3 regions of the Taylorella equigenitalis ATCC 35865 genome follow, and region 2 is predicted to be linked to each of the others. Evidence: predicted binding sites of a transcription regulator. Region 2 holds the regulator's gene; each other region holds the start of a gene.

Region 1 (3,289 bases), 820 kb from region 2:
GCCAGCCATAACCCCTTCCGCTGTATATGTTTCGTGCATGTCTGCTTCCTTAAATTTTTCAGAAGAAACTCCCACGATATATGCAGTTTCAGTTTCGCTATTATTTGTCACGTCAAAATAAAGAGCAGAAAACCTATCGGAAGGGAAAAGCCTAATCCAGCATTTATTAACTTCTAAATCATTAGAAGAAATTTTAGTTACTGGAGCGTTTTTTTTTCAACGTCATTTTTTTGCTCGTGATCTTTGTGCATATCCATAGATTCATCAGTGTTAGTTTTAGTTTCTGATGCAGGAGCAGTTTCGTCTTTAGCTGGTTCTGTAGCTGTACCTGGAGGAATTGGAAGTGGAGTTACTGGAGTAGCAGCAGCCTCATCTTTTTTCATTTCGTCCTTTTTCATATCCATAGACTCGTCAGTATTAGTCTTCATTTCTGAAGATGGTGCAGCTTGGTCTTGAGCAGCTGGTGCTTCTTTAGTTTCAGCTGGTTTAACAACTTCTGTGTTCATAGACTCATCTGTGTTAGTTTTCATTTCAGAAGGTGCAGTTTGAGCAAAAGCAACTGAACCGAAAGCCAAACCTAAAGATAAAAATAGTGCTGATTTCATAAAAATCTCCTTTTTTTAAAATGTTCGAGTATTCTACTTATAAAAAATCTGAATATTTAATTATTGAAATATAGAAAAAGATTTTTTACTATCTGCAACATTGCACTAATTGAAATATCAAAATTTGATATATTTTGTAAACAAACTATAACTCGCTAGGGAGATTAAATGAAAAAATTATCTTTATTAATAGCTGGACTAGTTTTAGCATCTACACAAGTTCAGGCAGATACATTAGAAACTGTTAAAAGCCGTGGACATGTTGTGTGTGGTACTACGACTGGGTTCGCAGGTTTTTCTGCTCCAAATGATAAAGGCGAATGGGAAGGTTTAGATGTTGACCTTTGTAAGTCAATAGCTGCCGCTGTTTTTGGAGATGCATCTAAATTTAAAACCGTCCCTTTAAACTCTCAACAAAGATTTACTGCTCTTCAATCGGGTGAGATAGATATTCTTACTCGCAATACTACAGTTACTCAACAACGTGATACTGCCATCGGTCTTATGTCTCCAGGCGTTAATTTTTATGACGGTCAGGGCTTTTTAATTAAAAAGGATTTAGGCGTTAAAAGTGCAAAAGAGCTTGATGGAGCTACAGTCTGCATGCAAACTGGTACCTCAAACGAAAACACCATGGCTGACTGGGCTAGGGCTAATAAAATCACTTATAAACCAGTAGTATTTGATCAGTTTAATGAAGTGGTTAATGCGTTTGCCTCTGGTCGTTGCGATGTATTTACTACAGATGCTTCTGGATTAGCATCAATTAGAATCTCTAAATTATCTAATCCAGATGACTACGTTGTATTGCCAGAGATTATTTCTAAAGAACCTTTGGGACCTTTTGTACGTCAAAGCGATGACAAATGGTTCAATATTGTTAAATGGGTTATGCATGCTCAGTGGAATGCAGAAGAGCTTGGCATTACTAGTAAAAATGTAGATGAGCAGAAAAATTCAACAAATCCTAACGTGCAACGCCTTCTTGGTGTAACCGAAGGTAGCGGAAAAAATCTAGGCCTAAGCGAAGACTGGGCTTACCAAGTAATCAAGCAAGTGGGTAATTACGGTGAAAGTTTTGATAGAAACGTTGGAAAAGACAGTGCTCTTAAAGTTCCTCGCGGTCTAAATAAACTTTATACTGATGGTGGTCTGCACTACGGTCTTCCAATTCGTTAATTTCTAAAATTTAGGGCTCGTTAAAAATCGCCCTTGAAATTTCAGAAATAGCCCATATAATTAGCACTCATAAGCATTGAGTGCTAATTTTTTACATTGTTACTTATGAGGAGTACATTCATGGCATTACGTCCATTACAAAATTTAGTGGTTATCAAAAGAGTAGATAACAAAAAAACAACTGAATCTGGCATTATCCTAGCTGGCAGTGCAGAAGAAAAACAAGATATTGGTGAAGTAGTTGCGGTAGGTCCTGGTCGTAAATCTGAAAGTGGTCAACTTATTTCTGTAGACCTTAAAGTTGGTGATCGTGTACTTTTCGGTAAGTATGCAGGTCAAGCAGTAAAAATGGACGGTGAAGAATTACTAGTTATCCGTGACGAAGAAATTCTTGCTGTAGTTGAATAATCGAATTTTGACCCCACATTTTAATTATTAGATAAAAATTAGGAATTACTAAAATGACAGCTAAACAAGTATTTTTCGGAGATGACGCTCGTTCTCGTATCGTTCGTGGCGTTAATGTATTGGCGAATGCAGTTAAAACTACTCTTGGACCAAAAGGACGTAATGTTGTATTAGAGCGTTCATTCGGTGCACCACTTGTAACAAAAGACGGCGTTAGCGTTGCCAAAGAAATTGAACTTAAAGATAAATTTGAAAACATCGGTGCACAATTAGTGCGTGAAGTTGCTTCTAAAACTGCGGATAATGCGGGTGATGGTACTACAACTGCTACTGTTCTTGCTCAAGCTATCGTAGAGGAAGGTCTTAAATATGTAGCAGCTGGTATCAATCCTATGGATCTTAAACGCGGTATTGATAAAGCGGTTGCCGCTTCAGTTGATGAACTTCAAAAGCTTTCTCGCCCAAGTTCTACTTCAAAAGAAATTGCTCAAGTAGCTTCTATTTCAGCAAATAGCGACACATCAGTTGGTGAAATTATCGCTAATGCTATGGACAAAGTAGGTAAAGAAGGTGTTATTACTGTAGAAGACGGTAAATCACTAGAAAACGAACTAGATGTAGTAGAAGGTATGCAATTTGACCGTGGATATCTATCACCTTACTTTATTAATAACGGTGAAAAACAAATTGCTGCTTTAGATGATCCATATATCTTAATCCACGACAAAAAAATCTCTAACATTCGTGATCTTCTACCAGTTCTTGAGCAAGTAGCTAAAACTAGTCGCCCTCTTCTAATTATTGCAGAAGATGTTGAAGGTGAAGCTCTTGCAACTTTAGTAGTAAATAATATCCGTGGCATTCTTAAAACTGTTGCTGTTAAAGCTCCTGGCTTTGGTGACCGTCGCAAAGCTATGCTTGAGGATATCGCTGTATTGACTAATGGTGTTGTAATTTCTGAAGAAACAGGTATGTCTCTTGAAACTGCTACATTAGAAAATCTTGGTCAAGCTAAACGTGTTGAAGTCGGCAAAGAAAGCACTACTGTTATCGATGGTGCTGGTGCAGTGGATAAAATCGAAGAACGCGTGAACTTA
Region 2 (3,289 bases):
CCAAAAGATTTCTTTGAGATTGGGCACGTAAAAGCAATTGATGTGCGTGCTGCCCATGAATATCAATAAGTAGCTCAGCCAATTCTTTCATCTGGGCAAGAGTTGAGGGTACACCGTTAATATACGCTTTGCTGTTTGAATTGGAGTCGATTACACGTCTAAGAATTAACTCATCGGCCTCAAAGTCCCGCTCTGTAAGCCAACTGCGAAGCTCATCATCAACTGAGAATACGGAAGAAATATCAGCCTTTGTGCAACCAGATCTAACAACCGATGCACTTGCCCTTTGACCGAGAGTCAAAAGAAGAGCATCAATAAGTATGGATTTGCCCGCACCAGTCTCTCCAGTAAAAACTGTAAAACCGTTTTTGAAGTTAATGTCTGCTCGGTCAACAATTACAAAATCGCGTATATGAAGCGATATCAGCATCCGCAGTCCTCATTGCCATCAGGCATAATATTCCAATGCAGTTTTTTACGTAATGTGGAGAAGTAGCTATAACCCACAGGATGAATAAATTGAGCTGGATGTTTTGATTTGCGCACCATGATTTTGTCGTTAACTTGAAGATTGTTCCAGCTTTGCATATCGAAGTGTACATTTGCGCCGAAACCTGAATGACTTGCATCGCAAACCGTTAGGGTAATAGCTCCTGAAGTTGGCAATACTATAGGTCTATGTGAAAGTGTTTGGGGGGCAATGGGTACGACCAAAAAAGCATCGGTCTTTGGATGCATAATAGGTCCATTAGCAGATAGAGAGTAGGCTGTAGACCCAGTTGGAGTCGATATGATAATACCGTCCGCACGCTGCCTATACATATGCACACCATCATAATCCACTGAAACTTCAATCATACCAGCTATACCAGCACGATTTAAAACTACATCATTTAATGCAATGCCAGCATGTATCTCCTCAGATCCCCTGATAATAGTACCCTCAAGAAGCGATCTTTTTTCTACCGTGAATTTACCTTCGATTACAGACTGAACTGCGGCTTTTGATTTATGTACAGGTACATCAGTAATAAAGCCCAGCCTTCCGTGGTTAATACCTAAAAGAGGCACGTGAAATGGAGCTAATGAACGGGCGGCTCCAAGCATAGTGCCATCTCCGCCAAGAACTATAGTCATATCAGCCAAGGCGCCGATTTGATCTATAGAACCGATATGAAACTCTTTTAAGCCTGTATATTTGGCTGTATCTTTTTCAATAATAACTTCAATTCCAGCATCAATTAGCTGATTAGCCAATTCACGCAAAGGCACATCCATGCCAGAATCTTGATAACGCCCAACCAAAGCAATGGTTGAAAAATGCATAAATCAACCTTATATAAGCAAAATATGATTAAATGAATTATATATTAAGCAACTAGCAAAATTGATATTAGGATATTTTTGTCCTAGGGTGTAGTAAGGTATTAAATGGATGATCGGTCTGCAGAGTTACTTACAAAATTGATTCAGGAATATATTCAAAAAGGGCAGCCAGTAGGCTCTAAGTTATTGGCTTCTTATTTTAGTCTTTCATCTGCCACTATTCGTAATGTGATGTCTGATTTGGAGAGGTTAGGACTTATTCATAGTCCACACACGTCTGCTGGTCGAATTCCAACTCCGAAGGGTTATTCATATTTCGTGAACAATTTACTCACATCAAAGCAAAACTTTTATGATAGTCATGAAGTAATTGAGGAAGCGTTTAGTGCGGCTAGCTCTTCATCATTGCCAGAGCTGATGGAGTCGGCAGCAGGTATTTTATCTAAGCTTACGCATTTTGCTGGAGTAGTAGTTGTTCCAAATCGAGAGATGCATTTTAAACATATAGAATTTATCAGGCTTTCAGGTTCTTCTGTTCTTATGATTTTAGTTTCACCTCAAGGCGAAGTGTTCAATAAAATTCTTAACGTAGATACAAATATTTCTGATAAATCTCTACATCAGGCTGCAAGCTATTTAAATAGTAATTATGCTGGATTGCCACTTTCTGAAGTAAGAGTTGAAATCTCAAATCAACTAAGCGAACTTAAAATTGATATCTCACAACTTATGCAGTCGTCGATTGATTCTGTGGGTTCTCGTTCTGAAAGTGAAGTAAAAATTTCAGGTCAGGGTAAATTATTAGATTCTGAAGATTTAGCTAGTGATTTAACAAAACTTAAAAAAACGTTCACTTTATTTGAGCAGAAATCTGAACTAGCACATATTCTTGATTTGGCTTCACATTCCCAGGGGGTACAAATTTATATTGGCGGAGAGTCCCCTTATGTGCCTTTTCAGGACTTATCTATAGTGGCATCATCATATCAGTCAAATGGTAAAATTATCGGAGCATTAGGTGTGATAGGACCTAGTCGTATGGCTTACGACAGGGTAATTCCAATAGTTGATATCACGGCCAAGTTGCTTTCAAATACGCTTAGTACTTAATTTATGGACGACAAATTCAAATATATTAAACCTGAAGGTGAGTATAAACTTAAAAGTTTTGTCGGAGTTTTGCTAGTAAATTTAGGCACACCACAAGAACCTACCGCCTCTTCAATTAGGACATACTTAAGAGAATTTCTTTCTGATAGACGTATTGTTGAACTTAACCCCGTTCTTTGGAAATTTATATTGAATGGGTTTGTATTGCCCTTTAGGCCTAAGAAAATGGTTCCTAAGTATAAGGAAATATGGGCAAAATATAACAAATCTCCGCTTCTGTACCACACTGAAAATTTAAGAGAAAATTTGGATGAGTATATGCCTAGTTTTATGTATGTAGCACATGCTATGACATATGGTGAACCTTCGATAAAAGATGCTCTTGAATATTTAAGACAAAGATTGTGTGGGGAGCGTGTTATTGTTGTGCCTTTATATCCGCAATTCTCAGCATCCACAACTGGTGCCGTATTTGATGCAGTAGCTCGCACCGTAAAGGAAATGAAGGATTTCCCTGAGCTACGATTTATTAAAAGTTATTACAGATTTCCTGAGTACATTGAATGTATAGCAAACTCTATCAAAGCGTATTGGGCAGAAAATGGTCAACCTGATAGGTTGCTTTGTAGTTTTCATGGATTACCTCAGTCTATGATAGATGCAGGGGATCCCTACTATAGTGAATGCTTACATACGGTTGAATTGATTAAAGCTGCATTGCCACAAGATGGACCTCAGGTTGATATAGCTTTTCAGTCTAAATTCGGACGTGAAAAATGGATTGAGCCATCATCGGAATCTGTTATTCGTTCATACCCTTCCCAAGGTGTTAAAAATCTGCATGTTATAGCTC
Region 3 (3,289 bases), 490 kb from region 2:
AACCTCACCATCTTGATTCTCAAGATGCACATCATCAGGTATCAGGTAATCTGCATTAAATACTTCCTCTACCTGATAACCTTCAATAAGAGGTCTATTCATTGTAGTTATGTAATGTAAGGGAATTATTAAAGGTATCGGCTCCAAATGTAAACCCGCTTCTTCAACCGATTCACGCATTAGTGCATATTCCAGTGATTCATTTGCCGATACTAAACCTCCAACAAGTGTATCCCACTTATTAGGGTCCGTTGATTTAGTGGGTGCTCTTAGAGATAGATAAATTTTTTTCTCTCTAGTCCAAGCGTTTACGTGGACCGCTTTAGTCATAATTCCTAACTCACGTGACACAGCCCTTTCAACATGTGCAATTTCCGTCTCACCACTCCAGATGCTAAGTTGCTCGTTTCTCCAATGTTTAGCATGCCCCTTGTTTCGTAAATACTGTGCAAGTTGATTGAAATACTGACACTTATACGCAAAAAAAAGTTCTGGGTCAGCAAGACCTAAAAGCTCTTTATGCATATCAATTTTGAATTTACCCGATGAAAATTTTACGTAAGCGAAACCAATAAAATCTTCCATAATACTAGGGTGTACAAACCCTATATGGTGGTCATTAAATATTAAATCGTGCGAGCCTTCAATTGGTGGAAGACTTGCACGATCATTAAGAGATTTTTTTAGGTCTTTTAGGTCAGGAAGGTGCACAACAAGCGGACTAAGGTATATAAACCTTAAAATTATACATAATCCTCAAGGTACGAACGCATCTTTTTAATCGCAGCATTTTCAATTTGACGTATACGCTCAGCCGAAACATTATATTGAGCTGCCAGGTCATGAAGGGTGGGTTTATCCTCGCTTAACCAACGACTTTCAATAATGTGTCGTGATCTATCATCTAGCTGATCCAAAGCCGATTTTAGCCCTTGATTTTCAAGTTTATCGTGCTCCTGGGCTAACATAACGTTTTCTGGTTCATATGCCTCATCATCAGCCAAATACTGAATAGGTGCATAATCATCATCCTCATCCATCAAGGTATCAAGTGCGATATCATGCCCTGACATACGTTTTTCCATCTCAACTACGTCTTCGGGTCTTACATTTAGTTTTTTGGCAATACCAACAATATCATCGTTATCCAAAGACTTACCCTCTGGACGTAGACTATTAAGATTAAAAAATAATTTTCTTTGAGCTTTAGTAGTAGCTATCTTAACTAATCTCCAGTTACGAATAACGTACTCGTGTATCTCCGCTTTAATCCAATGCATAGCAAAGGTTACTAATCTAACACCACGAGAAACATCGAATCTTTTAACGGCTTTCATAAGACCGATATTACCCTCTTGAATAAGGTCTGCATGTGGAAGACCATAACCTAAATACTGACGGGCTACTGAAACTACTAATCGTAAGTGAGGAAGAATCAGAGCTTGAGCAGCTTTTAAATCCCCACTTTTTTGCAAACGCTCAGCATAATCTCTCTCTTGTTCTGCAGTAAGAATAGGGATTCGATTTACTTCTTGGATATACGCTTCAATCGTCCCTAAAGCACTTGGATTAATAAGATCCATCGATTTGTGCGTTTGTAAGGCAAATGATTGATTTGACATGTATTTTCCTAAAATATTTGTACTTCTGATAAACAAATTTTAGCACTCTTGATGTTAGAGTGCTAACTTTTTAAAACTAAATGTACCTAACAAGGAATGAAAATGTTTCACAGGGTTTTAAAATACTTCTAATAAAATCTAGCTAATCATTTATGCTCCTAAAAATCATTAAATTCTGGGGTTCACTGCCCTTAAGTTTCTTACAACGAATGGGTCGTTTTCTTGGTTTAGTTATATATTCAGTATCAAGAAAGAAATATGCCTTTAGAATAGATGATCATATTAATACAGCTGGTTATTACTCTAAGAGTTTTCATAAAGAGGCTACCAAGCAGATAGGAGCTATGTTTGGAGAGATCCATATATTTGGTTTAATTCTGTAAAAGCCCTTCAAAAGCTAGAACTTAAAACTCCCGAAGTACTAGAAAAACTCAAATCCAAAAAAAATCAAAGTTACTTATTTTTATCTTTGCATTTAGGTTGTTTTGAAATTGTTTCGCGGTTTTTAGCCCTGCATTTTCCTGTGGTTGTTATGTATAGACCAGCAAAAAAGGAATTTTTTGAGCCCGTACTATCTCAAGTAAGAACATCGGAAAATTTGACCTCAGTCCCTACAAATTTCACGGGTGTAAGAGAGTTTTTAAGAGCATTAAGAAGTGGTCGGTCTATAGGATTATTGCCCGATCAAGTGCCAGCAACTGCTGATGGAGTATGGGTTAAGTTTTTCGACAGAGATGCTTATACGATTACATTGCCAGGGAAATTAACAAATCAAACAGACGGACAAGTAGTCATAGTGTATGCAATTAGAAAGAAAGTGGGTGAAGGTTGGGAGATTTACTTTAAAGAAGGACCTGAATTAAAAGGATTACCCGAGACTGAGCAGGCACAATTGATAAATAATGAATTAGAAGAGGCTATAAGAAAGGCCCCTACACAATATCTTTGGAGTTATAACCGCTTTAGGGAGCCACCTTACGCACCTAATCCATCAAACGCATCATCCAAGAGCGATTCTTAATAGGGATTTCTTGCATTCTATTTAAAATATCTTCCGCATTTTCATGCTTTACTGCTATAAAGCTAACAAAGTCCGCCACATGAATTTTACCTATATCCTCAAATGGTATTTGAAGATGCTTAGTCATAGCCCCTATAAGATCAACTTTGCGTAGTTTGTCTTTTTTTCCGCCCTTAATACTAATGGTTCGCATAGGTGCGACCAGATTGCGTTTTCTTGTGTTAGAAGGAATTTTCTCCCATTTGGATTCAAGTGGAATCTGAGCGTCTATCCTATCAAACCGATACATTTCTTCAGGGGTTACTAAATTAAAAACTAAACCTCGATCACTGTGTCTACCAGTTCGTCCAATCCTATGTATGTGAGTAGGTACATTTGGTGAAAGTTCAATGTTCAAAACCGCATCTAATCCTTCAATATCAAGCCCTCGAGCAGCAACATCTGTAGCCACCAAAACGGATAAAGATTTATTGCTAAATTGAAGTAGCACATCTTCACGTTCACGTTTTTCCATTTCGCCATGCAAAAATTTTGATGATATATTTTGCTCATTAAGAAAAGAGCTGAGTTTTTCACATTGAGTACGAGTATTGCAGAAGGCTAAAGTTGATATGGGTTGGTAATGTTTAAGTATTTGAACGCTATG

Evidence for each region. Region 2 encodes HrcA, which represses chaperone genes, less so after heat shock. Its sites were predicted from a motif close to TTAGCACTCNNNNNNNNNGAGTGCTAA; they were not measured.
Region 1: KUI_RS01850 (co-chaperone GroES) is a predicted target of HrcA. The motif match lies at 1,845-1,871, and genes of this name have one in related genera.
Region 3: rpoH (RNA polymerase sigma factor RpoH) is a predicted target of HrcA. The motif match lies at 1,662-1,688, and genes of this name have one in related genera.

What each region holds. Positions count from the first base shown of each region.
Region 1 is NC_018108.1:395,460-398,748, reverse strand. Features, by position in the region: gene KUI_RS01865 (copper chaperone PCu(A)C) at 1-192, opposite strand, end outside; gene KUI_RS01860 (hypothetical protein) at 198-605, opposite strand; gene KUI_RS01855 (amino acid ABC transporter substrate-binding protein) at 774-1,784, shown strand; gene KUI_RS01850 (co-chaperone GroES) at 1,905-2,192, shown strand; gene groL (chaperonin GroEL) at 2,246-3,289, shown strand, end outside.
Region 2 is NC_018108.1:1,310,947-1,314,235, reverse strand. Features, by position in the region: gene recN (DNA repair protein RecN) at 1-430, opposite strand, end outside; gene KUI_RS06005 (NAD kinase) at 424-1,326, opposite strand; gene hrcA (heat-inducible transcriptional repressor HrcA) at 1,432-2,436, shown strand; gene hemH (ferrochelatase) at 2,440-3,289, shown strand, end outside.
Region 3 is NC_018108.1:65,666-68,954, forward strand. Features, by position in the region: gene KUI_RS00335 (NUDIX hydrolase) at 1-711, opposite strand, end outside; gene rpoH (RNA polymerase sigma factor RpoH) at 744-1,622, opposite strand; gene KUI_RS08405 (hypothetical protein) at 1,832-2,005, shown strand; gene KUI_RS08410 (LpxL/LpxP family acyltransferase) at 2,092-2,643, shown strand; gene dbpA (ATP-dependent RNA helicase DbpA) at 2,606-3,289, opposite strand, start outside.